One region of the Flavobacterium bizetiae genome, then DNA from elsewhere that is predicted to be linked to it. Evidence: riboswitches for the same ligand, from Rfam matches in the RefSeq annotation. Region 1 holds a riboswitch; each other region holds the start of a gene.
The links. Region 1 has a riboswitch for cobalamin ahead of L0669_RS00515 (TonB-dependent receptor plug domain-containing protein). Riboswitches for the same ligand answer to the same signal wherever they lie in the genome.
Positions count from the first base shown of each region.

Region 2: another riboswitch for cobalamin. It lies ahead of L0669_RS15230 (TonB-dependent receptor); the one in region 1 lies ahead of L0669_RS00515 (TonB-dependent receptor plug domain-containing protein).
Region 3: another riboswitch for cobalamin. It lies ahead of L0669_RS07260 (DUF5074 domain-containing protein); the one in region 1 lies ahead of L0669_RS00515 (TonB-dependent receptor plug domain-containing protein).

Region 1 is NZ_CP091861.1:92,388-103,093, reverse strand. It holds gene L0669_RS00540 (DUF4252 domain-containing protein) at 1-26, opposite strand, end outside; gene L0669_RS00535 (hypothetical protein) at 41-499, opposite strand; gene L0669_RS00530 (RNA polymerase sigma factor) at 486-995, opposite strand; gene L0669_RS00525 (S41 family peptidase) at 1,168-2,640, shown strand; gene L0669_RS00520 (YncE family protein) at 2,723-3,793, opposite strand; gene L0669_RS00515 (TonB-dependent receptor plug domain-containing protein) at 3,799-5,661, opposite strand; cobalamin riboswitch at 5,689-5,899, opposite strand; gene cobC (alpha-ribazole phosphatase) at 5,967-6,500, opposite strand; gene L0669_RS00505 (adenosylcobinamide-GDP ribazoletransferase) at 6,485-7,282, opposite strand; gene cobT (nicotinate-nucleotide--dimethylbenzimidazole phosphoribosyltransferase) at 7,439-9,118, opposite strand; gene cobU (bifunctional adenosylcobinamide kinase/adenosylcobinamide-phosphate guanylyltransferase) at 9,290-9,796, opposite strand; gene L0669_RS00490 (C1orf53 family protein) at 9,984-10,346, opposite strand; gene L0669_RS00485 (ABC transporter substrate-binding protein) at 10,518-10,706, shown strand, end outside.
Region 2 is NZ_CP091861.1:3,539,747-3,550,452, forward strand. It holds gene L0669_RS15195 (HAD-IIB family hydrolase) at 1-1,652, shown strand, start outside; gene L0669_RS15200 (glycoside hydrolase family protein) at 1,805-3,313, shown strand; gene L0669_RS15205 (hypothetical protein) at 3,339-3,584, opposite strand; gene L0669_RS15210 (RidA family protein) at 3,978-4,367, opposite strand; gene L0669_RS15215 (Crp/Fnr family transcriptional regulator) at 4,566-5,129, opposite strand; gene L0669_RS15220 (hypothetical protein) at 5,394-5,642, shown strand; gene L0669_RS15225 (T9SS type B sorting domain-containing protein) at 5,736-8,159, opposite strand; cobalamin riboswitch at 8,443-8,650, shown strand; gene L0669_RS15230 (TonB-dependent receptor) at 8,765-10,706, shown strand, end outside.
Region 3 is NZ_CP091861.1:1,617,670-1,628,375, forward strand. It holds gene L0669_RS07235 (RagB/SusD family nutrient uptake outer membrane protein) at 1-405, shown strand, start outside; gene L0669_RS07240 (SusE domain-containing protein) at 416-1,162, shown strand; gene L0669_RS07245 (alpha-amylase family glycosyl hydrolase) at 1,236-4,109, shown strand; gene L0669_RS07250 (DUF6814 family protein) at 4,218-4,445, opposite strand; gene L0669_RS07255 (MFS transporter) at 4,457-5,953, opposite strand; cobalamin riboswitch at 6,197-6,389, shown strand; gene L0669_RS07260 (DUF5074 domain-containing protein) at 6,703-8,022, shown strand; tRNA gene L0669_RS07265 (tRNA-Phe) at 8,815-8,890, opposite strand; gene L0669_RS07270 (type III pantothenate kinase) at 8,995-9,726, shown strand; gene bamG (BamG family beta-barrel-assembly machinery protein) at 9,723-10,706, shown strand, end outside.

The sequences.
Region 1 (10,706 bases):
ACTAGTGTTATGATGAAATTTTTCATTTGATTGATTTTAATTATTGTTTAAAAATTTTGTTTTTTGATTCTTCGTATTGTCTAATGTATTGTACACTTCCGATACCTACATTAACGTTGCTTGATAATAAGGCCAAAGCTTTTTGCGTTGCAGCAAGTGCTTCTTCCGGATCATCATAAGTTCCTAATTCTGTTTGCGCTACAGTGTCTACTGTATTTTTTTCGCTTACATAAAAATAGGTTCCAATTCCTAGTAAAACAACAGCAGAAGCCGCTATCGATAACCACGCCACATTTTGTTTGTTAGTTTTTAGTGGTATTTCCTGCGTCGATTTCTGTTCTTTTACATGAGAGAAATAACCAAACATAGGTTTGTATTGTTCTAAATGCTGCGCAATATTTGGTGATGAAAAATAATCTTTTAATTCTTTTTCTTCGGCAATACTGGTTTCTCCCTGAAAGTATTTTTCTAATATATCTTCTATTTTATTGAATTCCATAACTGTGTGTGTTAATCATTGACTCTCTTATTTTTTTTCTCGCTCTCGAAAGTGCTACCCGAATAGCCGTTTCATTCATGTTGACAATTTTCGCAATTTCATCAAATTCATATTGTTCAACATCGCGTAACTGAATTAATATTTGTAATTGTTCGGGCAACTGACTTATAATTTTTTCAACCCATTCTAAACTGTTCGAATCCTCTAATTTTTTATCCAGCTGAGGTTCCCGGTCAGTATAATTATTATGAACAATTTGAAGATTTCCGGCTCTTTTAGATTTTAACTGATCCAGACAATAATTTTTGGTCATTGTCATGGCGAGTGCTTCAATACTATTATAAGAGTCTAAATTTTCTTTTTTATTCCATAATTTTACTATCACTTCCTGTGTAGCGTCCTCGGCTTCTTCTGTACTGGTTAATAATCTTTTTGCCAGACGAAAAACTTTGTCTTTAAAAGGATTTATTAATTCTATAAACACATTCTGATTCATAAAATTGGTTGGTTATTCGTTGGTTACTCGTTAGCTTATATAGTCAAGACGAGGCACTATTATTTTTGTTACACGACAGATGTGAATTTTATTAAAAAAAATACAATAAAAATAATTAATGTTAAAACTAAAGATACTATTTTTACGTTAGTACTACATAGATACCTACTATATGAAAACAATTTTAAAGAGTGTACTGTTATTATTTTTACTAGCTTTTTCTTTACAGTCTTGTGAGGATCAGGATGATGTTGCTGCACCAGCTGATTTGCAGGTTAAGGATTTCATTTGGAAAGGTTTAAATCAGTTTTATTTATGGCAAGCCGATGTGCCAAATTTAGCCGATGATCGTTTTAATAATCAGGAAGCATTGAACTCTTTTTTAAGAGGATATTCTCAACCGGAAGATTTATTTCAGGCTTTATTAAATAAACCCATTAGCAAATTCCCAAAAGGTCAGGCAATTGATCGTTTTAGCTGGATCGTTTCTGACTACACTGTTTTAGAGCAGGAACTACAGGGAACTACAAAAAATAACGGAGTAGAATTTGGATTAAGTTATAAACCTGGTAGTACAACAGATTTACTGGGTTATGTACGTTACATTATTCCTAATTCTGATGCTTCAGGAAAAGCAATCAAACGTGGTGATATTTTTTCAGCAGTAAACGGAACTCAACTTACCGTTTCAAATTATAGATCTCTTTTATCTGCCGATAGTTATACTTTGAGTTTTGGTACTCTTAATGGGACTAGTTTTGAATCTAACGGAAAAACAGTTTCATTAGTAAAAAGCACTTTAGACGAAAATCCTATTTTCATCAATAAAGTAATTACTTCAGGAAGTCATAAAATTGGCTATTTGATGTATAATGGTTTTTATGCCAATTACGATGCACAATTAAATGCGGCTTTCGCCGAATTTAAATCGCAGGGAATTACAGATCTTGTTCTGGATTTAAGATATAATGGAGGAGGTTCTATACAAACTGCCACTCGTTTGGCAAGTATGATTACTGGACAATATACAGGTAAAATTTTTGCTAAAGAAAAATGGAACGCAAAGATAAATGCTGCTTTTGAAATTGATAATCCGGAATATTTAAACAATCGTTTTGTAGACAAAATAGACGGAAGTCCGATAAATAGTCTGAACTTGTCTAAAGTATATATTCTGACTACGTCAGGTACAGCTTCTGCCAGTGAATTGGTGATAAATGGTTTAGTGCCTTATATTTCAGTAGTTCAGGTAGGAGAGACAACAATTGGTAAAAACGTAGGATCTGTTACTTTATACGATTCTCCAACTTTTGGAAAAGCAAAAAGAAATCTAAATCACAAATATGCTATGCAGCCTTTGGTACTTAAAATTGTAAATGCTGCTGATTTCGGAGAATACACAGATGGTTTAAAACCAACTTTCGAGCAATTAGAGCGTATTAGTAATTTGGGAGTTTTAGGCGATACATCAGAACCATTATTGAGTGTTGCTATTTCGCAAATTACCGGAGCGACTGCTAAAAAATCGCAATTGGACAGTGGTATAGTTTTAAAGAATTTTACCGATGCCAAAGCAATGGATGGAGTAAGAAATCAAATGTATGTGAAAGATGCTCCTGAAGGACTTCTAAGATCATTAAAATAAAGACATAAAAAAGGCTTTCATTTCTGAAAGCCTTTTTTATTTTTAGAATATTCCAAAAACAAATTCTAAAATACTTAAATAATTAATTATTAAAGTAAAATCCGTTTGGATTAACGCCTACGCTAAATTCATTAGTAAGTTTTCCTGTTAGAGAATAGATATAAATATCTCCATTATCTACATTATTTACTTTGTCTGCAACATATATTTTGCTGTTTTTTACGGCCAGTCCATAAAGTGAGGTAACCTCAGTAGCCTTGAAAATTGGAGCGGTTGGTAAAGTTGTAGCGCTTGTAGCAAGAGAGTAAATATTACTGTCGATAGTGTAATATAATTTATCGTTTTCAATATCTAAATATCCAGGATGTGTTATACCGTCAAAACTAAGAGTTGAAGTAATAGTATTCGTGCTTAGACTGACTTTTACCAATTTACCAGCTGTTTGTTTCGGAGCATAGTAAGGATATCCTTCGCATAAAATATACAAACTTCCATTGTCTTTTACCAATCCTGCAGGCATATCACCTACCTCAAAGTTAGTTACTACCGAGTTAGTTGCAGCATTAATTATAGTTAGTGAATTTCCGAAGTTGTAACCACCTTTATGAGTTACATAAAGTTTACCACCGTTTTCAATTATTTTTTCAGGTCCTTCAACTACAGAAATTTTAGATGTAATCGTGTTTGTAGTAAGATCAAGAATCCCTACATAATCATCTTTTGAATCATTTCCGTCTCCCCAGTTTGTAACATATCCTTTTCCGTTTGCAAAAGCAATATATCTAGGGGTTTTGATGTCTGTAGTAACAGTCGCAACGCTTTTGAAGGTGTATCTGTTTACTACTTCAATTTTATTCGTATTATTTACAATCAAATAAGCGAAGTTTCCATTAAAACCAATGCATTGAATAATATCATTTTTTGTTTTTTCAGGATTCAATAAAGAAAAAATATTGTTTTCAATTTTTAAATCATCTGATAAATATGATACATTTCCATTCGATTTCAAAAATTGACCTTCATTTGCAATAAATAATCCCCCTTCGTAATTGCCACGAGGTTCCGGTGTTGTATCATCATTATCGCTGCTACATGACACAAAAAATGCCGAGCTTAATATGACAGTTAAAAATAGTTTGTTAAATCTTTTCATTGTATTTAAAAATTAAGGTTTATGTATATTGTAAAATTTCTTCCCGGCATTTGTCTGTTAGAAACGGGTTGGTAATTTTCATTCCAGATATTTAAAACTTGTACACCAAGTTTGTAACTGTTCTTTTTTCCAAAATCGTAATCAACACCAACGTTACCAATATTATAATCTTTTACTTTGGTTGCAGGATTATTAAAAGGTGTTGTATAAGCATCTCCGTTGTATAAATATTGAAAATAAGAAGATGCTTTTTTCCAATTATAAGAAACCGATCCTGTTAGTTTATGGTAAGGAACATAAATCAATTGCTTGTAAACAGATTCTCCTTTTATCATTTGTTTGCTTTCAGAAACCGTATAAGCATAAGTTCCGTTTACTGTAAAATTGTTGCTGCCTATTTTTGGTTTCCATTCTAAAAGTATTTCAGCACCATAGGCTCTTACTTTATCTGTGTTTTCAGGCGCCCAGGCACCACCGCTTCCTTCAGTAGGAACCCAGCGTAATAAGTCTTTGATCGAATTATAATAGGTTGTCAGAGAGACAGAGAAATTCCTTGTAAAAAACTCATTACCAATTTCTGCCTGATAAGAAGTTTCAGGTCTTAGATCAGGATTACCACTTCCTTCCCAAAACAAATCATTGTATGTAGGCATTCTGAAATTTTTTGAAGCATTAAATTTCAAACGATAAAAATCAGTGAATTGATAACGTGTTCCAAAAGAAAATAGGAATGGATTTCCAAAATTATCGGTTATTTCCTGACGTATACTGGCATTATAATCCCATTTTTCAGTAACTAAATGACTTAAAAGTAAGCTAGCTGAGCCAACTTCTCTTTTTGCCTGATCGATGCTCGAACCATATCCTTTATTACGATTGTAATCGACAATACCATTTAGTTTGATTTTATCATTTACATCAAAAGCCAAATCATATTTTATGATAGAAGTTTCAACTTTTCCGTAGGTAAATAATTCAGAATCTATATTAGCAAAATACTTATACGATTCTCCAATATAGGCTAATTTCAATTTTGAAGTAAAACGATTCAATACACTTTCCCATTCTAATAAATTTCGGGTATTAAAATCGTTGTATTTTGTTTTGGTTTCTGTGGGTACAATTAAAGAAAAATGACGCTCTGCATCATAAAACTGACTGTATGCTTTTATGGTGTTTTTGGCATCTATTTTATATCCAAAAGTGGTGTTCATGCTGGTGTTATAATATTCACCATTTATGTTTCTCTCATCTTTTGTGCCGGGATATTTAAAATCATTATCAGAGCTGTTTCTGGAGATATTGACTTGTAAGCTGTATTTGTCAGAAGAGGTATTAATGCGATAGTTGGCACTCAAAGTATTATAACTTCCTAAGCTAAAAAATACCTGATTCGAGAATTCATTTTTAAATCTCAAATCATTATTAAGGTGAATGCTTCCGCCAATGGCACTGCTTCCGTATAAAACACTTCCTCCACCAGCTTTCACAGAAATAGAATTAAAATCTCTTGTTCCGATGGTGTTGAAATCCGTTTGACCTAAAAATTGTGAATTAATATTGATGCCATTCCAGATAACTGCTGTTTGTGCTGCAGTAGTTCCTCTAAAAGAAGGTCCGGATGTCATACCAAGACCATTTTCTTTAAAATAAATGACAGTATTGAAATTTAAAAGAGACGTTAAAGAAGAAGCGTTTTTATTGATAACGGAATCATTTAATACCTGAACCGATTGTGAGGCAGAGTATTTTTTAAGATTCGCATCAGAAACGATGACTTCTTTTAACTTATTAATAGAATCATTCTGCGCCCCAACAATATGGCACAATAGTAATAAACAAAACGCGAAAAGCTTTTTTAAAGTCATAATTTCTGCACTCTTTTTCCCGAGAGTTCGATATTGGTTACAAAGGCAGGTCTCCTGGCTTGCGTTTTGCTGTTTACCTTCCCATTCGCCGGGGCGAGCAGTGGTATTGGAGATAACAACAAACATTCTTTTCAGAACTAAGCTTACAGTTGCGGGTACAGCTCAAGATTTTCTAATGATTACTTGATTCCCTTTTAATGTGTTTCGAAATAACACAACCTTAATTGTTTGCAAAGATAAAGTTAAAAATGTCGATTTTTCTAATTTGTTTGATTATAAAGAAGATATTCTCAACAAAAGGTCATTTAAAGTATTATTTTTATTACCTCGCCAAAATCTACATTATTATTAAAAGCATCTTTTAAGGGTAAAGAAGTATGGTGACATAAAATGCTGCGAATCACGCCGGCATGGGCTACAATAATTATTGGCGTAATTATTTCTTTTGAAAGTTGAGAAAAAAAGTCACCCACACGTTCGTGCAACGCAATAAAAGATTCCCCATTTGAAACACTAATATTTACAAAATCTTCCATCCAGGGATTAAGTTGTTCTGGCGGGATTTCGTTCCAGTTTTTCATTTCCCAATCGCCAAAATTCATTTCCATTAAGCGATCTTCTTTTTCAAATGAAATTGTCTTAATAGTATGCTGAATGTATTCGGCTAAAATAACACAGCGTTTTAAAGGACTCGAAAAAATGATTGCTTCAGAAGGTAATTGCGAAACGATATTTTCAAAAACCGAATCGAAAGGTTCTGCCAAACCCACATCAGATTGTCCGTAACAAACCCCTTTTTCGCAAATTGTTTCGGTATGACGAACTAAATAAATTTCCATATCAAAAGAATACTTAAATAATAAATAACTTCACAAACCTGTTGTGTCGCGCCAAGGCAATCTCCTGTATAACCATCAATCCATTTCTGAAAATAACGAGCTAAAAAATAACGCATGATAAAAACCGGAACCAAAGCAAAAAGAAATTGATAGCGGAAATAAGAGAAAACAAATAATGGGAATAACCCGAAGAAAAAGGAACCTGAAATTTCTTTCCAGGTGTGATTTTTGGCAATGGGTTTGCTTTTGCTCGAAGCATCATCTCGAGAATATTCATGCGTAAAAATAATGGAGATTGCCGCCAAACGGCTTAAAGCATGAGCCGAAACAAATAAAAGATAAACCTGAATAAGCGCCATAGCATTATCCCCTTTAAAAAGCGAAACAGATTCTGAAAGTAATTTGAATTTTAGTAAAAAAAGTAAAACCAAACCAATTGCTCCGTAAGCGCCAATAGCGCTATCCTTCATAATCATTAGGATTTTCTCTTTTGTCCATCCTCCGCCAAAACCATCGCAAACATCAGCAAAGCCATCTTCGTGAAAAGCTCCCGTAGTAAGTACAGAAATAATCAGCGCAAAAATTACCGCAGTTTCTGTTGAAAGAAAAAGAGAAAAAAGATAAAAAGCCAAAAATGATATACTGCCAACAATCCATCCAATTAAAGGGAAATATCGAGTGGCTTTGTTTAAATAATCAGGATGATGATCAATGTTTTTAGGACACGGAATCCTGGTGTAAAACATTAGAGAGGTAAAGAAGATATGTAGTTCTTTTTTCATTCTTAAGATTGGTTTTTTATATAGTTTGTCATTTCGACGAAGGAGAAATCTTCGCAATAAGCTCGACAAAGATTGAATCTCATCGCGGAGATTTCTCCTTCGTCGAAATGACAAGATTACGGCGAATTTTTTTAAACTGAAAACTGCGACTTATTTCTACTTCCTACTAACCCCCGCACTTTCAAAACTTGCCATATCATTCAAAAATGCCTCTGCCGATTTTAAAATAGGAAAAGCAATTGCGCAGCCCGTTCCTTCACCTAAACGTAAATCCAGATTTAAAATAGGTTTTGCACCTAAATAATTCAATAATTTATCATGCGCTTTTTCGGCAGAACAATGACAGAAAATAGCATTGTTTTTAATATCAGGATTAATTTTCGAAGCAATCAAAAAAGCGACGCTGCAAATAAAACCATCAACTAGAATCAGCATTTTATTATCGTAAGCCGCTAGCATTCCGCTCGCGATTTGTATAATTTCGAAACCTCCAAAATAGGCGAGTTGCTGTTTTAATTCGGCTTGACCGGAATAATTTTCAATGGCGCTTTTTAGAATATCCTGCTTCTGAGATAGTTTTTCATTTTCAACTCCTGTTCCTTTTCCAACACAATCTTCAATACGCAAATCGGTTAAAAGACTCATTAAAACCGAAGCTGTCGAAGTATTTCCAATTCCCATTTCGCCAAAGCCAATGCAGTTAGAACCCGTTTGAGCAATTTCTTCAACAATCGATTTGCCTTTTTCAAAACACAATTGCAATTCGGTTTCGCTCATGGCAGGAATATGCAAAAATGATTGCGTTCCTTTTGCGATTTTGGCATTAATTAAATTGGCATTCGTTGGGAAATCATAATTTACTCCCGCATCAACAATTGATAATTTAATATCATTCTGATTACAAAAAACGTTTATCGCCGCACCGCCTTCCAGAAAATTACCCACCATTTGGCGCGTAACATCCTGCGGATAAGCGCTCACACCATGATTCGCAATTCCGTGATCTGCGGCAAAAACGATTATATTGGGATTTATTATTTTCGGATTCAGCGTTTCAAAAATCGTTGCCATCTGATAAGCCAGCGTTTCTAAAGTGCCCAAAGAACCAATAGGTTTCGTTTTAGAATCTATTTTTTCTTGCAAAAGTGTGCTAAAATCAGGTTTAAGTTCAGTCGGTTTTTCAGCTTTCAGATCAAAATCTGAGAGAATATCTTCGGTAATATTTTTAATTTCGGTACAAACCGGAGCTTCAGATTTTTGTTTCCAATGCAATTGTTGCAACATCGGTTGATTATCATAATTCGTTGCCGGTTTTCCTATACAGAAATAACCCAACGGCTCAATATTTTCAGGTAAATCAAGAATTTTTTTAAACTGGTGATAATTCAAAATCGAAACCCAACCCATTCCATAACCTTGTTCGGTAAGTGAAAGCCAGATATTCTGTGCCGCACAAACCGAACTAAATTTCACTGCTTCGTTACTACCCACAGTCCCAATCGTAAACTGATTGAGAACAGATCGGTCATAAGCAATAATGAGCCCAATTGGAGCTTCGTCAATCGCTTCAAGTTTCAAAGATTTATAATGTTCTTTTTGTTCCGGGTTATCAGTAAGTTCTTCAGCTTTTTTATTATAATCTAAAAAGAGATTCTTTACCGCCGTTTTAACTTCATTAGATTTAATGATAAAATACCTCGTAGCATCAGTCAATCCAACAGATGGCGCCCAATGTCCGGCCTGCAAAGCTTTTTCGATCACTTCATCCGGAACTTCATCAGCCGTAAAATGTCGGGTATCTCGTCGCGATTTTAAAATATCATCTAAATAACTCATTGTTAAATTCCAATTTGGTTGAAAATTCCAAACTTTTAAATTCCAAATTCCAATTTGACATAAATCTCATTAAAGAATCTAAAAAATTTAAAGATTTAAGTAAAGATAAGCTATCACGTTCGAATTTGGAATTTAAAAGTTTGGAATTTCCTCTCCAGTTTTGGAATTTAATTATTTAATTTTAACTGGAATTCCAGAAACCATCAACACCACTTCATCAGCATTAGATGCCAAAAACTGATTCATCCAGCCTTGCAATTCGGTAAATTTTCTGCCAATGTGAGTTTCGGCATGAACGCCCATTCCAATTTCGTTGGTTACAATAATTAAGGTAGCATTTTCCTGATTCGCGATCGAAAGAAATTCTTTTTTAGCTTCTTCCAGACTTAAATTCACATCATATTGATGGTCAGTAAAAAAGTTGGTTAACCAAAGCGTCACACAATCGATCAGCGCTACTTTTCCGGTAAAATCAATTTTACTTAAATATTTTTCCTCTTCAATATTCGTCCATCGTTCATCACGTTCTTGCTGATGACGATCGATTCTGTTCTGGAAATCAGCATCCCATTTTCTCGCCGTTGCCACATAAATAGGCGAATTTGAAAGTTGCAACGCCAAGTTTTGAGCATAACTGCTTTTTCCTGATCGCTCACCTCCGGTAATTAAGTAAATCATTTTAATTGTGAATTGTTAGTTGTGAAATGTAAATTGTTAGGGCGTTCCCTACGGTCGGGCTATCCACTATATCTTTTATTTTTTAAAGAAAAAAATAAAAGGATATCGCTACTATCCCTAACGCAAAAGACCAATCGTAGAAAAACAGTTATAAATTTATCACTAATAATTCATAACTCATAACAATTTAATAAGGGCAATGTCTACAGTCATTTCCGCAGCAAGAACCTCTTTTTAAGTGAAACCAGGTTTTAAAAACATAATTTCCATTTTCGATATAATAATCAATTCCTTCAATTAGTTTTTCTTGTTTGGGTAAAGTTATGGCTTTGTTTTTAAGCGCTTTTTGAGGCGTAATCGTTTCTACATAAGCATCAATTTTGTCTTCGCAAGCTTCTTTAAAGCAAACCGGACAAAGGCAATCGCCACCATCAGAAAGGTTAAAAATAGGAGGGAAATCATTGCACCAACATTTGCTTTCTGCTGAAATATCTCCACAAGTAAAAGAAGATTCACAGCTGGAACAAACTTTTGTTTTTATGCTATTCATAGGTTAAATGTAGTATTTATTGCTTTTTGTAAGAATAAAGATAAATAAAAAAAATAGAAATTGCCTTACCTTTGTCACTATCAAAATGCAAATTACGAAATGGTGATGATTTAAATTAAATGTCGAAATCCAGAAATCAAAAACTATTCCTTAAAATAAGATAACCTATATATGAAAAAATTATTCCCTAAATTAATTTTTATTTTACCTCTTTTTCTTCTTGTTGGATGTAAAAAAAATGAGACTGAAACCGTTGCAAAAGATACTAATGCAAAAAATAGTATCGAATATGCATCCGGGCTTTCTATTGTTAAACACGAAGGATATTCAGTAGTAACCGTAACAGAACCATGGCCAAAT
Region 2 (10,706 bases), 2.3 Mb from region 1:
AAAGAATTGCCGCCGAAGAAAAAACATTAGAATTATCTGAATTTATAGTTACTTCGACAGAGCAGGAAATCGAAACTTACAAACCCTATAAAAATTTCGAATTAGGTAAATACCACGCCATTTCACCGGGAATCGATACCAGCAAATTTGTTCCGTATTATCATAGAGAACAAGATTCTGATAAGCAAATGGAAGAAGAGCAACGAAAATATTGGGTAGCCGAGACCATTTCGAAGTTTTTAATAAATCCGCACAAACCTTTTATTCTGGCGCTTTCACGACCAGATCGCCATAAAAATCTTCATACCCTAATTGAAGTTTATGGTAAAGACAAAGAACTGCAAAGTATTGCCAATCTGGTGATTTTTGCCGGAATCAGAAAAGATATTTCAAAAATGCCGGAATCTGAAAAAGATGTCCTTACAGATCTGTTGTTATTAATGGATAAATACGATTTGTACGGAAAAATGGCAATTCCGAAGAAACATGACGTCGAAAATGAAGTTTCGATTATTTATCGATATGCCGCCGAAAAAAGAGGTGTTTTTGTGAATTTAGCCCTGCATGAAAATTTTGGTTTAACCGTAATAGAATCCGCAAGTTCAGGTTTACCGGTTGTGGTAACCAAAAATGGTGGACCATCAGAAATTATTCCGACTTGCCAGAACGGAGAATTGGTAAATCCGCTGGATGAAAACGAAATAAAAAAAGCGTTGCGAAATATTTTAACCAATGAAAATCAATGGAAATATTACTCAAATAATGGCGCCATTAATATTCAGAAACATTACAGCTGGTTAAGCCACGTTAACCAATATGTAGATTTGGTCAACGAAAACCTGTCATTATCATCCGGTTCAGGAATCAAAAAACAACATTACCCAAATATCAATATCGAAAGATTAAAACGTAAGGTCGAACATTTATTTGTTTCGGATATCGACGGGACATTAATAGAACCAAAATTAAACAATCCCGGACTAAAAGAATTAAAAGAGCATCTGATCAATCGTACTGATAAAATGGCATTTGCCCTGGCATCAGGACGAAATTTAGCATTGGTAAAACAAGTTATCGAAGAAGAACAATTTCCGTTGCCTGACTTTATTATTTGCTCCGTAGGAACCGAAATCTATTATACAAACGGAAAAGACTATATTTTAGACAAAGGCTGGGCTAAATTTCTCGCCGGCCGATGGAAAAGAGATGATATTGTAAATCGTCTTAAAGAAGTTCCGTGGTTACGATTACAGGAAGAAGAAGCCCAAAATCCTTATAAAATATCTTATTATTATGATCAGGAAAAATACGATCACGAACAACTAATTTCAGTTTTAGGCACAGGCTGGTACAAAGTAAATATCATTCCGAGTCATGGACAATTTCTTGATTTTATTCCCAAAAGAGCTTCAAAAGGAAATGCCATTAAATTTTTATGCCGTAAATGGTCTATTCCGTTATCGAATGTCATTGCGGCCGGAGATTCAGGAAATGATATCGACATGTTCAGAGGTTCGATAAAAGGAATTATCGTAGGAAACCGAAGCGTAGAACTCGCCAATTATGAAACCACAAAAAGTATTTATGTGGCCAAAGATGCAGCTTCGTCCGGTATTTTAGAAGGATTAAAGCATTATAAAATAATAAAATAAATAAGTTCCGGAGGAACGATTCATATTGTAGCAAGGGATTTTAATCCCTTGAAATATGGAAATTAAAGATTGGCGATTTTGTTTGTGATCCTTCGACTTCGCTCAGGATGACAAAAATGACACAATATGTTAAATAATAAAAATAGGTTAGTATGTATTCAGGTTCAGGATTTAGTAATTGGGAAATAGGAGACGTAGATGTATTTATCGATGAAAGCGGTGTACATCATTTATTTCATCTTATTATTCCCAATCACGATTATATTGCGCATGCGGTATCAAAAGATGGTCTTTCTTGGAAAAGAGTAAAAAATGCTTTGTTTGTAGGCGATCCCGGCGAATGGGATGATGATATGTTGTGGACAATGCATGTGAGTAAAAACTCGGCGGGAGAAGGTTACGAAATGTATTATACAGGTTTAAAACGTCAGGACAAAGGGATTACACAAAAAGTGGGCAGGGCAGTTTCTCCGGATTTAATTCACTGGACAAAAGACAATCAATACGGGTTGCCTTTGCGAAGTGATGCTCCGTATTATGAAAGCCGCGATAATAACCCGCGTGAATGGCTCAGTTTCAGAGATCCTTATAAATACGAATTCGAAGGAGAAGATTATTTACTAATTTGTGCCCGCAGTGCCGTAGGACCAACTTATAGAAGAGGTTGTATTGGCGTTGCAAAAAGAGGCGAAAAAGGTTTTGTATTGCAAAAACCATTGCACGTAGCTTATGTATATGATGATATCGAATGTCCGTGCGTGGTAGAAATAAAAGGAATGCATTATTTGCTAGGCTCAATTCGAGAGGATATAAAAGTGCGTTATTGGTTTTCGCCCGATTTTAAAGGAGAATATCACGCGTTTCATAATAATGTATTAATGCCACAAGGCAATTATGCGGCAAGAATTGTAAAAGAAGGCGATTATTATCTGATCTACAATTTTTATTTTGTGGGAGGAAATGTCAACACACTTCGCGTAATTCCGCCGCCAAAACAATTGGATGTAGATAGTAACGGCCGATTGTTATTGAAAACCTATCACCATTGGAGAACACTTTACCAAAGAACCATTCACCAAAGAAACTTGCCTGTTCCTACACCAATTTTAGGAAATCCGTCAGCAAATTTTGAGATCGAAAATGAGAATAAATGGCGAATTGGCTGTCGAAGCGGTTATGAAGTTTTTTGTTTTGATAAACCTTCAGAAAATTTTGTCTGGGAAGGAACATTGGCTGTCGAAGGAATGGGAAAAACAGGTTTCGTAATCGAATGTGATGAGCAGGGAACAGCCTATTATATATCAATTGATTTTGTAAACGGTTTTGTGCAGTTTAGAGCCTGGGGATTTAATGAAAAAGATGTAAAGAATAATTTTGTTTTTGAGAACATTCAAACCAATCAATTTGAAATCGTCGAAAACAAAGAAATCTACTTTAAGATTATCCGTTACGGAAATTATTATGAGCTTTCGATTAATGAAGTCGTAAAATTAACCTTGTTGGACTATAAATACAGCGAAGGTAAGATAGGTGTTTATGTTTGTTCAGCGATTGTTTCCTTAAGCGATTCAAAAATTCATGTAATTCCGGAACCGGAGAATGAATATGCAACTGCAGATCCTAATAAAGCATTTGATGAATACAATAAAATAGCCCAATAAATGTACCTGGCAGATTATGATCGAACTATCTGGAATTAGTATCTATAATGCTTTTAACGCTTTGAATAAAAGTTTCGGTATTGTTGATTTCGCCTTTGATGTAAACATCATAATCTGTTAATTTAAACTGCTCTAACATATCTTTTTTAAGATATTTTATCATAGACTCAAGGCTTCGGGTATCATTTTCATTTTGTCTTTTCAATTCGCGTTGCTTACTTTCCAGGTAAGATAAAGTTCTTTTTAATCTCAGTACATTAATTTTGTCCACACTTAATATTCTTAAAATTTATAAAAAAAATAACGATAATCAGGAATAAGATAAAATTCAATATTTTTCCAAAAACGTACCAGTGAATTGAATTTATCTTATTACAAGACTATCGTTTCAGGTAATTACGTAAAAATGGAAATTTTAGTTTTGAAATATAAGGCAAAAAATTAAAAAATTCTGCACCAATTCCATGTTTTTTCAGATAACGATTTGAAAGACTATTGATTATGGTAAAATTGTAAGAAAATTTCAACTCGTTTTTCTTTTTAAAATTGATTCAAAAATGAAAGAACCTTTCTGAATTTTTAGAAACGTTTAGAAAATTCAATAAAAAAAAGCTGTGTTTTTTTCGTTCAAGAAAACACAGCTTTTTCTATTTTATAAAGGTTTTTATTTTACGACAGTAGCTTCCAGTTCGACTTTTAAAGTTTCAAAAAGACTTTTCACTTCAAGCAGAGTAGTAGCTTGTTGGATACCATGTTTGGCTACCCAATCCTGAATAAGATTAAAATGAGGCCAAAGTTCATCCGTAGCCGTAGTGTAGATATTCAACCGAACAATTCCTTTGCATTCATAACCGGCTTCTGTAATCACTTGTTCCAGATTTTTTAAAGCCAGTTTTATTTGCGATTCCATGTTTTCGTTACTCGAAATTCCGTCTGCGCTTATAGCCGTTTGTCCTGAAACATATAATGTTCCTTCCGGATTTTTTACTTCAACCGCTTGTGCGTAACTGCGCTGATTTTGCCATTCCCACGGATTAATAATTCTTTTTTCCATTTGTTTTCCTTTTTTAGTTTGCGCCCATAAAGGCATTGCAGTGAATAATAGTAATACTAAAAGGTTTGCTGTTTTTTTCATTATTACAGTTTAAAATTTATACTGCAAAATTGTAGATAACAGCCGGAATAAAGAGGTGACATTTTTAACGATTTTACTGTGAGAAATGTCACATCGGGAAAGCAATCACGAAATAAATCAGGACGATAATCTGCTTAACGTTTCGCGCGAAACACCTAAATACGAAGCAATAAGACTTTTAGGAACACGCTGCATTAGCGAAGGATATTGTTTTAATAATTGATCGTAACGCTCCTTTGAGTTAGAAGTTTGCCAGGAAATAATACGGCGTTGCGATCCCAGAAAACCAAAAGTAGCCTTCTCCAGAAAAAAGCGTTCCATTTTCTGTAAACCGCTGCATAGTTTTTTATAATCTTCAAGAGTACAGCAAAGTACCTCCGTATCTTCAAGGCATTCTAATGACATTGTAGCTTTAGTTTCAGTAAAAAAAGCATAATAATCACTTTCCCACCAATCTTCCATAGCAAAAGAAACCACATGCTGTTTTTCTTTATTATCCGTATATACCAATTTTAAAAGTCCTGAAATTACAAAATACGAATAATTTACAGGATCGCCTTCCTGAATTAGAAATTGGTGTTTTTTAAACTTTTTGGTGGTAAAATGGCTGTATACAAAAGCAAATTCCTCATCGGTAAGAGGAATTATTTTTTCGATATGTGCTCTAAGTTGGGTTTGCATAGTAACGGCCAAAGTTATAGAAAATTTAATAATAGATTGAAGTTTTAAGTAGTAACATCAATTTTGCGATGTCTCGTAGAAGATAGGAAATTAAAATTTAAATAGTAATTAACGATTTGATAAAATTAATAACAATTTATTAAACTTTTGTTTATTAGTGTGTTGATAAATAATGTTTTATAAGGCTGTTTTAGGAACATTATTAACGAATTAATATTTATATTTGAGAATGAGTTTGAGTATAATAATTTAAAATATTTACAAATGGATAAAGCTATAAAACTAAAAGTTCGTAAGGAGTTAGATAGTCAACAGCAGTTGAATATTATTAAATTAAAGGGAAGTTTAATTTCGAAAGGATACACAGAAATTATACATATCCTGGATCAGGATGATGAGTTTCATATTAATTCTTTTGCCACTCCTTCAGAAACTACTAATGAAGTTCAGGAATTTATCAAAGCATTTATCTACAAAGAAAATCTGGCCGATACCATAACCATTTTCAGGTAATTTTTTGAATTGAATACTATCATCGAAATTAGTTAAGATGCTAAAAAGTACAAAGTATAATTTTTTTAGAGTTATATTTTGTACTTTTTATATTTAATAAGCCAAGTAAACCCATCCTGCTTTTTGATCTCCATTATCAGATAAAATAATATAAAAATAAGTACCCATTGGCAACCTGTTTCCTTCTTTCCATTGTCCATGCCATTGCTGATCGTATCTCCCTCTAAAATCATAAACCTCTCGGCCCCAACGATTATATATCTTTAGGGAAGTAACATTATAGGCTGTAAGATCGAAGGTGTCATTGACTCCGTCACCGTTTGGAGAAATCGCATTGGGAACACCGCATAAATTATTTTCAATTTCGAAAGTTTGCTCACTTTCGCATGATCCGTTACTTACAATAACTTTAAATTGTAAAGGAAATACCAGCTGATCATTAGAACTTTTGCTGTATGCCGTAAAATCAAAAGTGTCATTGTTTGATCCTATTGCATCTCCCTTCTCATTCAACCAGTTAAAATTATAATTAGAAGAAGGTGATTCGGTTACCGCTTTTATTAAATAGGTATTGTCCACACATTCTTTTGATATAGAGAAAGAAAGTGATGTAATATTTACTGCCAAAGTTGTTGTTGTGGCGCATTGTCCTGTGTTTGGCGTAAAAATATAATTACCACTTGTTGTGGTGCTAATAATGGAAGGATTCCATGTTCCCGTAATTCCGTTGGGCGACGTTAAAGCCAAAGTTGGAACGACATCAGCACTACATAAAGTAAGTGTTGTAGCAAAATCAGGCGTAGTTTTAGGCGTTATAGTAACGGCCAAAGTAGTTGTTGAAGCGCATTGTCCTGCATTAGGCGTAAAAATATAATTACCATTTGTTGTGGTACTAATAATGGAAGGATTCCATGTTCCTGTAATTCCGTTGGGCGATGTTAAAGCCAAAGTTGGCGCAGTATCAGCATTACATAAAGTAAGTGTTGTCGCAAAATTAGGCATAGTTTTAGGTGTTATAGTTATGGCCAAAGTTGCTGTTGTGGCGCATTGTCCCGTGTTTGGTGTAAAAATATAATTACCACTTGTTGTGGTATTAATAATGGAAGGATTCCATGTTCCCGTGATTCCGTTAGGAGAAGTTAAAGCCAAAGTGGGTGCGGTATCCGTACTGCATAAAGTAAGTGTTGTAGCAAAATCAGGCGTAATTTCAGGTGTTATAGTAACGGCCAAAGTTGCAGTTGAAGCACATTGTCCTGCATTTGGTGTAAAAATATAATTACCACTTGTTGCGGTACTAATAATGGAAGGATTCCAAGTTCCCGTGATTCCGTTAGGAGAAGTTAAAGCCAACGTTGGAGCGGTATCCGTACTGCATAAAGTAAGTGTTGAAGCAAAATCTGGCGTAATTTCAGGTGTTATAGTAACGGCCAAAGTAGTTGCTGAAGAACATTGTCCTGCGTTTGGTGTAAAAATATAATTACCACTTGTTGTGGTACTAATGATGGAAGGATTCCATGTTCCCGTAATTCCGTTGGGCGATGTTAAAGCCAAAGCTGGCGCGATATCAGTATTACACAAAGTCAAATTTGTAGCAAAATCCGGAGTAACGTTTGAAGTCACAGATAGATTAATTACATCACTAATTTGCAACCCACAAGTATTAGTGGCTTGCAGCGTTAGTGCTATCGTTGTTCCGCCGGCTGCACTCGGAATTGTATAATTTGTTGTTGTGGTGGCTGGTGAAGAAAAACTTCCGGAAGGTGATGACCAGGCAACAGATTGTTGTCCTACAGCAACACCATTCAAAGTTATCGTAGATCCTGCACAAGCTGTTAGGGTAGAAGGCCCTGCATCCACAGTAAAAGGAGGGACTGGTGCTTTACATCCGTTATTAGTGTAACTGGCAACTCCGGCTGGAGTAAAGTTAACGGTGGCTCCATCTGCTGCTACTTTATTTCCATTGATATCATTCAACTGTGTTCTATCGTAAACCACAATATCTGAACAGCTTCCTACAAAATTCATTGTAAGCGTTCGTGCACCCGGAGCGGGTCCAAAATTAGCAAAGTGTCCGTTAGGATTTATAGAATTTTGAAAAACCATATAGATCGTTTCCGACAAAGGTCCAAATGAATTGGCACTTGGAGTCATTTGGTAGCTGGTAACGAGTATCGCAGTTGCATTAAGCGGTAATATTCCTCCGGGTGGTTCCACTATTTGCCCACAGCCACCTGCTGCAATTATATCAGCATTTAATTGAGCCACAATAGCTGCCGTTGTAGCATCCTCAACAACGCCTTGCCAGGTATTATTGGGCCATATAACTGTTAAAGTATTAATGTTTAATGGAGCATTTCCAATTTTGAAACGTACCATTTCATTACGTCCTTCAAGTGTTCCTCCGCAGGCATCAATTAATATGCTCTGGATTTCAAAACATTGAGAAAAAACGGTCGAACTAAATAAAAAAAGCAGAATTAAAAAAAAATGGGTACGGCGTGTAATTCTTAAATTCATATCAAATAGGTGTTAATTATGATACTTACTTTAAAATAGTTACGTTAAAATTAAGTCTTTTATAGTTAAAAACACTAAAAAACCAAGCTTAATTAATTGATTTACAGTGATTTTTGTGTTTTTTGTTCAAGTTTTTCTTTTTAAGTAAACTCCTGTTATTTTATTTACTGCAGTATCATAAAATGATTTTTAGCGTATTTTATAGAATTTTCCTTATATATCTTAAATTATTGTGAAAAATGTATTTTTAGCAAGCAATACTTGTTTTTATAAAGTTAGTCCTATCTTTACGTCAGATTTTGGTCTGTTTTCTTTAAAAAAGTAAAGAAAATAGTTAAAAGGGAATCAGGTGCAAATCCTGAGCAGACCCGCTACTGTAAGTTCTATATACGTCTTTAAACATTACTAACGCCATTGTTCGCTGTCGCGGACGAGAAGGCTGTTTTAAAGATAGAACAAGTCAGGAGACCTGCCACAATCACATAGTTTAAGACTTTCGTGGAATAAAGTTGAACAACAAGAATTGACCTGTTATTGTATAGCGGGATTCTCTTTTTTTGCTTTTTGATTGCTACATCTGCGAAGTTTATTTAATTAAATCAGTGATGTACAATACAAAAAAAATACTCTTTTTTCTTTTCTTATTTATTGCCCCTTATTGGCTTCATTCGCAGGTTTCTAATGACAGTTTGCGCGTATTAAAAGAAGTCATCTTAAAAGGCAAACCCTATCAGGAAGTAATTCCGGTACAAAGTCTTTCAGGCAAATTACTGGAGAATTTAGCGAGCCATAATGTTGCGGATGCCCTTAGATATTTTGCAGGAATTCAAATTAAGGATTACGGTGGTCTCGGGGGACTTAAAACGGTCGATGTACGTAATATGGGTACGCATCATGTTGGTGTTTTTTATGATGGTATTCAGTTAGGAAATGCACAAAACGGAGTGACAGATCTTGGGAAATATTCCTTAGATGATATGGAATCCCTAACCTTATATAATGGTCAAAAAAGCGAAATTTTTCAATCGGCAAAAGACTTTTCTGCCGCATCGACCATTTATCTAAGAACAAAACGTCCTGTTTTTGTTGGGGATAAAAAGACAAATTTACTGGTTCGATTTAAAACCATGTCAATCAATTATTTTGATCCTTCTTTTAGATGGGAACAAAAGCTGAGCGATAAAGTGAGCATGAACGTAAGCTCTGAATACATAAAGTCTAACGGTCAGTATAAATTTAGATACAAAAGAAATAATCTTGACGGAACCGTTGCCTACGATACCACTGCCACAAGACACAATAGCGATATCGAAGCTTTACGATTTGAAACCGGTCTTTACGGAAAACTTCACAATGGTTCGTGGGATGCCAAAGTGTATTATTATGATTCTGATAGGGGAGCGCCGGGAGCAATTGTAGAGAATAAATTTTCAGACGGTTTCAGACAATACGACAAGAATTTTTTTGCACAAGGAACTTTAATTAAAGATTTTACAAAAAGATATAAGTTTCAGGCCAAAGCAAAATATGCTTATGATTATACACATTACGTAGCCAGAGATACGACCAATATATTGGGCGAAACAGTAACCGAAGGCGCACAATCTGACGATAGTTATTATCAGCAGGAATATTATTTCTCGGCCGTAAACATGTACAGTATATTGTCAAATTGGGATGTTTCGTTGTCTACAGATTTTCAGTACAATAGATTAAACGCAACCCGAAAAGGAATACAAACCCAGTTTTCTTTTCCGGAACGTTATACAGCATTATTTTCTTTGGCAAGTTCCTACAGACTTGGCCGGTTTAAAGCCTTAGGAAGCGTTGTAGGTACTTATGTTCAGGAAGAAGTGCGTTACAATGCAAAAGCCCCGGATAAAAAAGAATTCACTCCGGCATTATTTCTGGGTTACACACCCTTTGCAGCATACGATTTTAATATAAGAGCATTTGCAAAACGTATTTTTAGAATGCCCACTTTTAATGATTTGTATTATACGATGGTTGGTTCGAGTACTTTGAGGCCAGAATATATGAATCAGTACGATGTTGGTTTTACCTATAATTTACCTGTAAATAAAGGATTTTTCGATAAGATATCTTTTCAGGTCGATGGATATTACACCAATACTAAAGACAAAATTGTGGCAGCGCCAACAGGAAATTTATTTCGCTGGATGATGACAAACATGGGGCAGGTGAAAGGTAAAGGAATAGAATCTGTTATAAATATGGGAATGCATATTGGCAAGGTAAATTTAAGCACCAATCTAACTTATACTTTTTCTGAAAGCAGAGATTTTACCAAATTTAATGGTCTTGAATTATCTTCTTATGGAGACCAGATACCTTATACACCGTGGCACAGCGGATCCGGAATACTAAATGCCGAATACGAAACCTGGAATTTCAACTACAGTTTTGTATATGTAGGAAAACGATACAACGGGAATGTCAATAATATAAAAGTCAACGAAGTTCAGCCTTGGTATACGCACGATTTGGCGATACAAAAATCATTTGCATTTCAGCATTATAAAATGA
Region 3 (10,706 bases), 1.5 Mb from region 1:
GCAACAAGTTTTGCTAACACAGATTTTCCTTTGTTCAGATTGGCTGATGCTTACTTAATGTATGCTGAATGTGTTGTAAGAGGAGCAAGTGGAGGTTCTGCAGGATTAGCTTTAGAATATGTAAATAAAGTGAGAACAAGATCGCATGCGGGAGAAATAAATGCGGGAGAATTAAACCTTGATTTTATTTTGAAAGAAAGAGGAAGAGAATTAAATCTTGAAGGACACAGAAGACAGGATTTAATTCGTTTTGGAAAATTTACCGGAGGATCTTACCTATGGCCTTGGAAAGGTGGAGTAAAAGATGGAGTTGCAATTCCTGAAACTTACAACTTGTACCCAATTCCTACAACTGCGTTACAGGCAAATCCACAGTTAACACAAAATCCAGGTTATTCATCTTAATACGAGAAATATGAAAAATATATTAAAACTAAGTGCATTTGCACTGTTGTTTATATCAGCTACAGCTTGTGATTCAGATGATGATCTTACTGTAGTAACGCCAACAAAAGCGGCTGTATTAGCAGTTCCTGCTGAAGGGACAGTTTATGTTCTTGATAAAGCAGAGCCTAACAAAGTAGCGGCAACTTTTACATGGGATGCTGCACAATATGCAGGTGAGTCAACGCCGGTAACTTATCAGGTTGAAATGGCAAAATCAGGAACAGACTTTAAAGACGTGGTTGTTGTTTCTGTAACTACAACAAATAAAGTAGCCGTAACAAGCGGAGAACTTAATGCAGCAGCGGTAAATGCCGGATTAACAGCTTTTCAATCTCAAGATGCAGACATTCGTGTTAAATCGTATGTTGGTGCGCGAGGAATTGCTCAGTACTCAAATGTTATTAAACTAGCTATTACGTCATATTCTGCATGGGACAACTGGGGACTTATTGGTTCTGCAACTCCTAATGGATGGGATGATCCGGATACTAATTTAGAGTATGATTTAGCCACTAAAACATACTCATATACTGGGCCGTTGAAAGTTGGAGACTACAAATTTAGACTTGACGATAAATGGGACACTAACTATGGCGATAATGGTAATGATTTAACATTAGAAGCCGGAGGTGCTAACATTCCAGTTACTGTTGCAGGAAACTATACAATCATTGTTGATTTTGTTGCAAAAAAATACACCATTACAAAAAACTAACGTTTTGTGATAATTAAAAGAAAGGCTGTCTCTATGATAGCCTTTTTTTATAAACTAACTAACCAACCACATTATGAAAAAAACTTTACTATCAATATTTTTATTGATGGCAGTAGTTGCTTTTGCACAAAAACAAACGGCAACTTACTCCATTAATCCTTCAACTTTTGAGGATACTACACCAATTACCATTACTATTAATGGTACAAGTATTAATGAAAGTACCTGGGGAGTCACCGGGAATGCATTATATCTTTGGTCATGGTCTTATGATGTAAACGATACCACTCAAATGGATTCTCCTTCTAACGGATCCTGGACTGCATCAAATGAAGCAAGTAAGTTTACGTATAATTCGGCAACCGATACTTATACAAAAACATTTACACCATCGGTATATTTTAATAGAAACGGAATTGGAAGAATAGGTTTTCTTGTTAAAGCTAAAGATGGAACAGGTAGTAAACAATCACAGGATATTTTAGTTGAAGTTGGTTCTTTTCAGGTTTCATTGACTTCTCCTGTAGAAAATAGCGCTTCAATTATAGCATCGGGATCTAATTTTAATATTGCTGCTACAAATACAAATGGTGCGGCAAGTTACTCCTTAAAAGCAAACGGAACCGTTATCAATACAAATACAAGTACCGCGAGCTATTCTTATTCTCATATTGGTGTTACAAATAATCAGAGTTATGAGCTGACTGTTACTCAGGCAGGAACTACAATTGTAAAGAAATTTTCGGTAATAGTAAATCCAAATACAGTTTCGCAGGCAATGCCGGCAGGATTGATTGACGGGATTAATTATAATTCGGCCGATGCGACAAAAGCAACTTTGGTCCTGGATGCACCTTTTAAGGATTTTGTTTACGTTGCCGGAAGTTTTAATAATTGGCAGCCTTCATCGGCGTATGCCATGAAAAAAGATCCTGTTTCCGGAAAATTTTGGTTAGAATTAAACGGATTAGTTTCTGGTGTAAATAATACCTATCAATATTGGGTGGTAAAAATTAACCCAATTGCCAACTCACCTTCTTTAGTAAAAACAGCAGATCCTTATTCAACTTTGGTATTGTCTCCTTATGATGATCCTTTTATTCCTGCAGCTTCTTATCCAAATATGCCAGTTTATCCAACAGGACAAAACTTTGAAGTTACAGTTCTTAAAACCGGACAAACGCCATACAACTGGCAAGTAACTAATTTCACAAAACCTGAGAAGGAAAAATTAGTGATTTATGAGGTTTTAGTTCGTGATTTTGACGCTGGTAAAAATTATCAAAGTTTAATAGATAAGATAGAATATTTTAAATCATTAAAAATAAATGCTATCGAATTAATGCCTGTAATGGAATTTGAAGGTAATGAGAGCTGGGGTTATAATACGTCATTTCACATGGCTCTGGATAAATTTTATGGCACATCGGATAAATTAAAAGAACTAATTGATGTCTGTCATCAAAACGGAATTGCGGTCATTCTGGATGTTGCCTTGAATCACGCTTTTGGCAGAAATCCGATGGTCAGAATGTGGATGAACGATCCTGACAGTGATGGATTTGGTGCGCCAACAACTGAAAATCCTTATTTTAATACTGTTGCAAAACATACTTATAGTGTAGGAGAAGATTATAATCACCAATCGGCGAGAACGCAATATTATGTAGAACGTGTAATCAAACAATGGATTCAGGAATATAAAATTGATGGTTTCCGCTGGGATTTAACGAAGGGTTTTACACAAGCCTGTACTGCTTCAGATGAAGCTTGTACTAATGCCTATCAGCAGGATAGGGTAGATGTATTAAAGAAATATGCTGATTATTCCTGGAGCTTAGACCCGACACATTACACCATTTTTGAGCATTTAGGAACCGAAACCGAAGAAAAACAATGGGCAGATTATAAAATTGCTGAAACACCAAGTAAAGGAATTATGATGTGGGGGAAAATGACAAAAGAGTACAATCAATTGTCTATGGGATATGCGACTGAAACTAACATCTCGAAAATGTCGAGTGCAAATCGTGGGTTTGCGGCCAATCGCTTAGTAGGTTATGCTGAAAGTCATGACGAAGAACGTTTGATGTATAAAAATGTACAATATGGTGCTTCTGGTGGAGCTTATAATGTGAAAAATTTAAATACAGCTTTGTCCAGAATGTCGGCAATTGGAGCAATTTCATTGTTAATTCCCGGTCCAAAAATGATTTGGCATTTTGGAGAATTAGGATGGGAGAGTTCTATTTTTACTTGTAATGATAATTCGGTTAACACAGATTTAGATGCTGCTCCGGGAGATTGTAAATTAGATACAAAACCACAGCCTCAATGGGTAAACAATTGGATAGGAAATTCAAATCGTAATAAAGTTTATAACGATTGGGCTAAAATGATTACGCTTAAAAAAACGGAACCTGTATTTTTAGGAACTTCTACAATTCCAAATTCAAATTCGTTAACGGTAAATATTAAAATAACCAATGCTGGTTTAGCTTCGACACAATTAAAAGATGTTGTGATTCTGGCCAATTTTGATGTTACGGCTCAAAATGTTGCAACAGGTTTTCCTTATACAGGAATTTGGTATAATTTAATGGATAATACGACTCTAAATGTCACGGATATAAACGCTCCAATAAATTTGCCTCCGGGAGAATATAGAATTTACGGTAACAAAACAGCAAATTTAGCAATCGAAGATTTTGAAAAAGAAAGTACGGTGAATTTGTATCCGAATCCGGTTTCAGACTATTTTACTTTAAATACTGCTGTTGCAAAAGTTCAGGTTTATTCAATTTCAGGACAGTTGGTTAAAAGTTTTGCTTCAAATGGAAATGTCGATTTTCAATTTGGCGTAAGCGAATTACAAACAGGTTTATATATTATAAAAGCCTCGGACGAAAGCGGTAAAACACAAGTGATGAAGTTTGTAAAAAAATAAATATTTAAGATATATCTCTAACAGATTAAGATTTTGGTTTGGTTAGTAATGCAAAAGGGCTGTTCTATGTAAAATAGACAGCCCTTTTCTCTTGTAATAATTTGATGATTATTTTTCTTTGTTGTTGTATTCTCCAATTACGGCAAAATAACCAAAAGTTCCCAAGCCTAAAACAATAAGAGGAGTAAGAATAAAAAGGATAATAATCCCAAATACTAAGTCATCTTGTTGGTCTGAAAGGAGTTTGGGTAAGCCAAATTCGAAAATGCAAAAGTATGCCGCTGCAATTGCCAGTATAATCCATAAAACACCTAAAACTTGTTTGATCGCATTCATAATGTATAATATTAAAGGTGATTTGTTTTGTTTTTATTATCGATATAAATCATTCCAATTACAAAGCAGATTGAAGCTATAATAATAGGATACCAAAGTCCGTCGAGATAAAAGTCAGGTTTTCCCGCGTGTTTGGCATGTGTAACAAAATAAGTCGAAATAGCCGGGAGTAAGCCCCCAAAAATACCATTACCCACATGGTAAGGCAAAGACATTGAAGTATATCTGATCTTAGTAGGAAACATTTCTACTAAAAAAGCTGCGATTGGACCATAAACCATTGTAACAAATAAAACCTGAATAAAAACTAAGAAAATTAATGTCCACTCGTCGCTCGAATTTATATTGATTGAAATATTGCTTTGAGATTCTTTTTTATCTGCAAAGTCTGTTTTCTTTTCCATATACGTAGTTCCGTCAGTATAGGTTTTTGAAATTGAAGTTATTGTGTCATTATTTTTTGTTGTTTCAATAGTTTGGCTGGTTTTTTCTACGATTTCAGTTTTATAACTTACAGAAGTCGTATTGTACATCATTTTATAAATGGGTCTGTAGAATAAGATTGCCAAAAGCATTCCGCTCATCATAATATATTTTCGCCCCACTTTATCACTTAGCCATCCAAAGAAAATAAAAAATGGCGTACCTATTAATAGAGCAATACCTAGTAATCCATCTACTTGTGAGGAATCGATATTCATTACCGTTTTCATAAAACTCATGGCATAAAACTGTCCTGTATACCAGACAACACCTTGTCCCATTGTAGCGCCAAAAAGTGCCAGTAAAACAAATTTTAAATTATAACGGTTTCCAAAACTTTCTTTTAATGGATTTGCACTCGTCGTTCCTTCTTTTTTCGCTTTAGCAAAAACCGGAGATTCATCCATGTTTTTACGAATCAAATAGGAAACTCCTACCATTACAATAGAAACCCAAAACGGAACACGCCATCCCCAGGAATCAAAATCGGTAGGTGTAAGAATATTTTTCGTAGCTAATATTACCATTAATGAAATGAATAAACCAACTGTTGCAGTGGTCTGAATCCAGGAAGTCCAATATCCTTTTTGTCCCACCGGAGCATGTTCGGCAACATAAGTGGCGGCTCCGCCATATTCTCCTCCAAGTGCTAATCCTTGTAATAAACGTAGAATTAAAACTAATAAAGGCGCCATAAAGCCAATGGTTTCATAACTCGGAATACAGCCTATTAAAAATGTAGATCCTCCCATTAATAATAAAGTAGCCATAAAAGTATATTTACGGCCAATAATATCTCCCAGTCTTCCGAAGAATAATGCCCCAAAAGGCCGCACTACAAATCCGGCTGCAAAAGTGGCCAAAGTGGATAAAAATGCTGCGGTGGGATTATCGCTCGGAAAGAATTTTGTTGAAATTACGACGGCCAAACTTCCAAAAATATAGAAATCATACCATTCAATCATTGTTCCCATCGATGAGGCCGAAATTACTTTCCAGATGCCTTTTGTAGAAGTTTTGCTCATAAACTAATTTTGTGTACTTGGTAATAATTAAAAGTATTAAATATTTTTTCACGAATATAAAAGATAATTTTTTATTTAATTGATACTTTTTTAACAAATGGTGATTATTTGTTGATTTGACATTTATTCTGTAAATCGAAGCTTGTTGATTCGAAAAAAATTATGGTTTGAAGATCTGGCGAAGGCCTTTAAAAATAAAGAACTATTGCTTTTTTAGGAAAGAAAACACTAGTTTTGCAGCTCAAATTTAAAACAGAAAATGGTTGTCATATTTGAATAAATATTGACATTAAAAGGGAATTTGGTGTAAATCCAAAACTGTCCCGCAGCTGTAAGCTCATTAACTGAAACCCTTTAATACGTCACTTTTCATTTTGAAAGGGAAGGCTGGGTGTAGGGAGCAAGTCAGAAGACCTGCCATTTTTATAGTAATAAATAGCTTTCGGGGATTGAAGCTTGAATTAAGAACAATACTTTCACATGGTGTGATATGGTATTGTCTGATTATTTTATTCTCGTAAGCCAAAAATGGATTTATGAGATTTTTTTTCTGCAAATATGATATCGTAAAAGCATTCTCCGGGATGTTCCTCTTCGCGATATTTTCTTTTTCTCCAATAAAAAAATCATTAAAACATGTCGCTGTACAATTTATTGTGCTTTTGCAAAAGTCTATTTATGAGGCTTTTGCAAGGGTTAATTGTATTTCGATTTAAAAATTTAAGTAATATAATTTTAAATATTTAATAATGAAAAACCAATTTTTCTCCAAACCATTAATCGCAATTGCCTCTTTGGTAATGCTAACGGTTTCATGTAATAATGATGACGATTTTACAGCACCTCCGGTAATAAAAGGCGAACTGCAATTAAAAGACACTTTAACTGTTGGGAAAACACTACAATTAAGCTCAAAAATAGCAGATAGAAAAAATGTTTCGTTTGAATGGACTGTAGACGGAAAAGTAGTAGGATCTGATTCTGTTTATATTTTTAAACCGGAAACAAGAGGAGATTTTAAGCTTACAATGACAGCCAAAAATGATGGTGGAAAAGTAGCTCTTACTTATGATATTCATGCCTACGCAGCGTATGAAAATGGTTTCTTTATGGTTAATGAAGGATGGTTTGGTCACGGAACAGGAACGTTAGGATTTTATAGATATGATACAAAAGCTATAGAAGACAGTGTTTTTGTAAAAGTAAATCCGGATAAAGACTTAAAACCGGCAACTTCTACATTAGAATTTGGAACTATCATTAATAAAAAACTATTCTTAGTTTCTAAAGTTGGCGGACCAGTTGTAGTAGCTGATGCTTATTCGCTTAAAGAAGAAAAAAGAATCGCGGCAAAAGGCGGAAACGATTGGCGTGCAGTAGTAGGTGTTAACGAAAATCAGGCGTTGCTTACTTCTGGTAAAGGAATTTTTAAGCTTAATCTTAATACGATGGAGCTGGACGGGCAAATTGATGGTGTTACAGGTCAGGTAGGAGATATTGTTAAGGCCAATGGTTATATTTTTGCATTGTCTGCCTCAAAAGGTGTTGTTGTTATTAATGCTGCGACATTGGCGGTAGAAAAAACTATTCCGGGTATTGTTTTAGGATTTGCTGTTACCGATGATAAAAAAGTATGGGCAGCAGGAGGTAAGAATCTTATAAGTATAGATTCGAATACACTTGAAGTAAAAGAAATTGCATTAGGTTTCCAGGCTTACGGAAGCTGGGGTGCATGGCATCCGGGATCTATAACGGCGGCTAAAAATGATGTTTTTATTGCTAAAAACGGAAGCTTTAGCGGTGGTAAACAAATTTATAAATACACAGGAACTCCAGAATCATTGGCAATGCCGTTTATTACATTAACAAATTCAAATATCTTATACGGAGCAGGAATTGGTTATGACAGAAAGAAAAATGCTTTAGTGCTAAATACATTAAATGAAGGTTTTGGAGTGAATTTCTCTATCAATAATCTATATATATTTAATGCCGATTCAGGAGTTAAAACAGCATCAGTAAACTATTCAGGATATTATTTCCCGGCAGTTTCTGTGTTTCATCAATAATATTTTTGTTTTTAACCGCAAAGAGCGCTAAGATTTACGCAAAGGTTCGCAAAGTTATTTATGCTTTGCGAACCTTTTTTTGTGTGTTGTCAAGTGCCCAGTGGTTAAAACCACGGGCTATATTAAAAAAACAAGAAGAATTAAAGGTGTAGATTAATGTTTGGATTTTTTTAATACAATACAAACATAGCCAACGGTTTTAACCGTTGGGATACAATATAGGAAAGATCCATTGGGCTTTATCGCAGAGTTCGCAAAGTTATTTATGCTTTGCGAACCTTTTTTGTGTGTATTATCAATTGTCTCGTAGTTAAAACCACGGGCTATATTAAAAAATAAGAAGAATTAAAGCTGTAGATCAATGTTTGGATTTTTTTAATACAATACAAACACAGCCAAAGGTTTTAACCGTTGGGACACAATATAGGAAAGATCCATTGGGCTTTATCGCAGAGTTTGCATAGCTCATCATAAAGCTTTGCGAACCTTTTTTGTGTATTATCAAGCATCCCGTGGTTGAAACCACGGGCTATATTAAAAAATAAGAAGAATTAAAGGCGTAGATTAATGTTTGGATTTTTTTAATACAATGCAAACATAGCCAACGGTTTTAACCGCTGGGACACAATATAGGAAAGATCTATTGGATTCTTTGTCGCAAAGTTTACCATAAAGCTTTGCGAACTTTGTGTTTTCTTACCGTAACGTTAAATAAAATCTTAGCATCCTTTGCGGTAAAAAAAATCAAAAAAGTATTAAAAACAAAAAACCCGAATATTGCTATTCGGGTTTTGGTGGTACCTCCAGGGATCGAACCAGGGACACATGGATTTTCAGTCCATTGCTCTACCATCTGAGCTAAGGTACCGTCTTGTGCTCAATGCGGGTGCAAATATAGGATCATTTTTCGTTTATCCAAAACATTTTTTTAAAAAAATCAATTCGTATCTTCGCGTTGGTAAAGAAATAATTATGATTTTAACAATTGATGTGGGTAATACTCGAATTAAAGCTGCTGTTTTTGAGGAGAGTACTGTTCTTGAGAATTTTGTTTTTGAGAAAAATGAGCTGGAAGAAAATATTCAAAAAATTTTAAAAAAATTTTCAAACTGCACCGATTTGGTCGTTGCATCAGTCGGAAAAATCGAAAAAGAATCTTTTTTAGCATTCGAAAAAGATTTAAATGTTCATTTTTTAACTCATGAAGATATTTTTCCTTTTGTAAATAAATATGCAACGCCAAAAACTTTAGGAATAGACCGAATGATTTTGGCTTCAGGAGCAACTTTACAATTTCCAAAACAAAACAGGTTAGTCATTGATGCAGGAACTTGTATTACCTACGATTTTATCGACGAAAATGATAATTATTTAGGCGGAGCAATTTCTCCGGGCTTACGGTTGCGATATGAGGCATTGCACAACTACACGGCCAAGTTGCCTTTGCTGACTTTTGAAACACCTGAAAACTACATAGGGAACTCAACAAAACAGGCTATTCACTCCGGAATTGTCAATGGCTTCGTCTATGAGATTGATGGTTTTATCGATGAATATCGGGCAAACTTTTCAAATTTTATAATAATTTTAACGGGAGGTGATGCAGTTTTTTTGGCTAAACGATTAAAAAATACCATATTTGCCAATTCAAATTTCCTTTTAGAAAGTTTGAACCAAACATTTCAATATAAAAATCGACAATGATTAAAAAAATTATAGTAAGCGCTTGTTTGCTTATCTCGTTCGTTTCATTTGCTCAACAGGGTGCATCTCCTTATTCTTTCTTCGGAATTGGTGATGTTAGATTTAAAGGAACTCTTGAAAATAGATCTATGGCAGGAGTTTCGGTAGAGCAGGATAGTATCCATTTGAATATTGAAAATCCGGCAAGTTATGCCAGTTTGAGACAAACTACTTTTACAGTTGGAGGAACTTTTGGAAGTGCAAAACTTAAAACTACTGACGAATCTGCAAAATCACAAAGATCTACCTTTGATTATTTAGCATTAGGAATCCCAATGGGAAAATTTGGAGCAGCGTTTGGTTTGGTTCCGGTAACTTCTGTTGATTATAGAATCTTAAATGACCAGACAAATGTAACTGACGGAACAAGTTCTCAGCTTCAGGGAAAAGGTGGGGTTAATAAAGTGTTTTTAGGTTTAGGATATAAAATTACACCTAAGTGGAATATTGGAGTTGATGCACAATATAATTTCGGAAAAATCACCACTACCTCTATAGAACTTGCTACAGGAGTTCAAAATGGTACAAGAGAAACTAACGCTGCTGAGTTATCAGGTGTTAGTTTTAATGTTGGTACAATGTATCAAACAAAAATTGATAAAAAATTAAGTTTATTTACGAGTTTGGCTTATACGTTTGCCAGTACTTTAAATTCAAATAATACAAGAGCTATTGCGGTAGACGGAGATCCTGATCCTTATGAAGTTCCGGGGCAGGACAATAAATTAAAGTTACCAAACAAAATTACAATTGGTGCAGGTATTGGTCAGGCAAGAAAATGGTTAGTAGGTACAACAGTTGCTTTTCAGGGTAACGGAGAGCTTGCTAATTACTATAATGCAGGTAATAATGTGCGTTACGAAAAGTATCAAAAATATGCAGTGGGTGGATATTTTATTCCTAACTACGCTTCATTTACAAGTTACCTAAGCAGAATTACC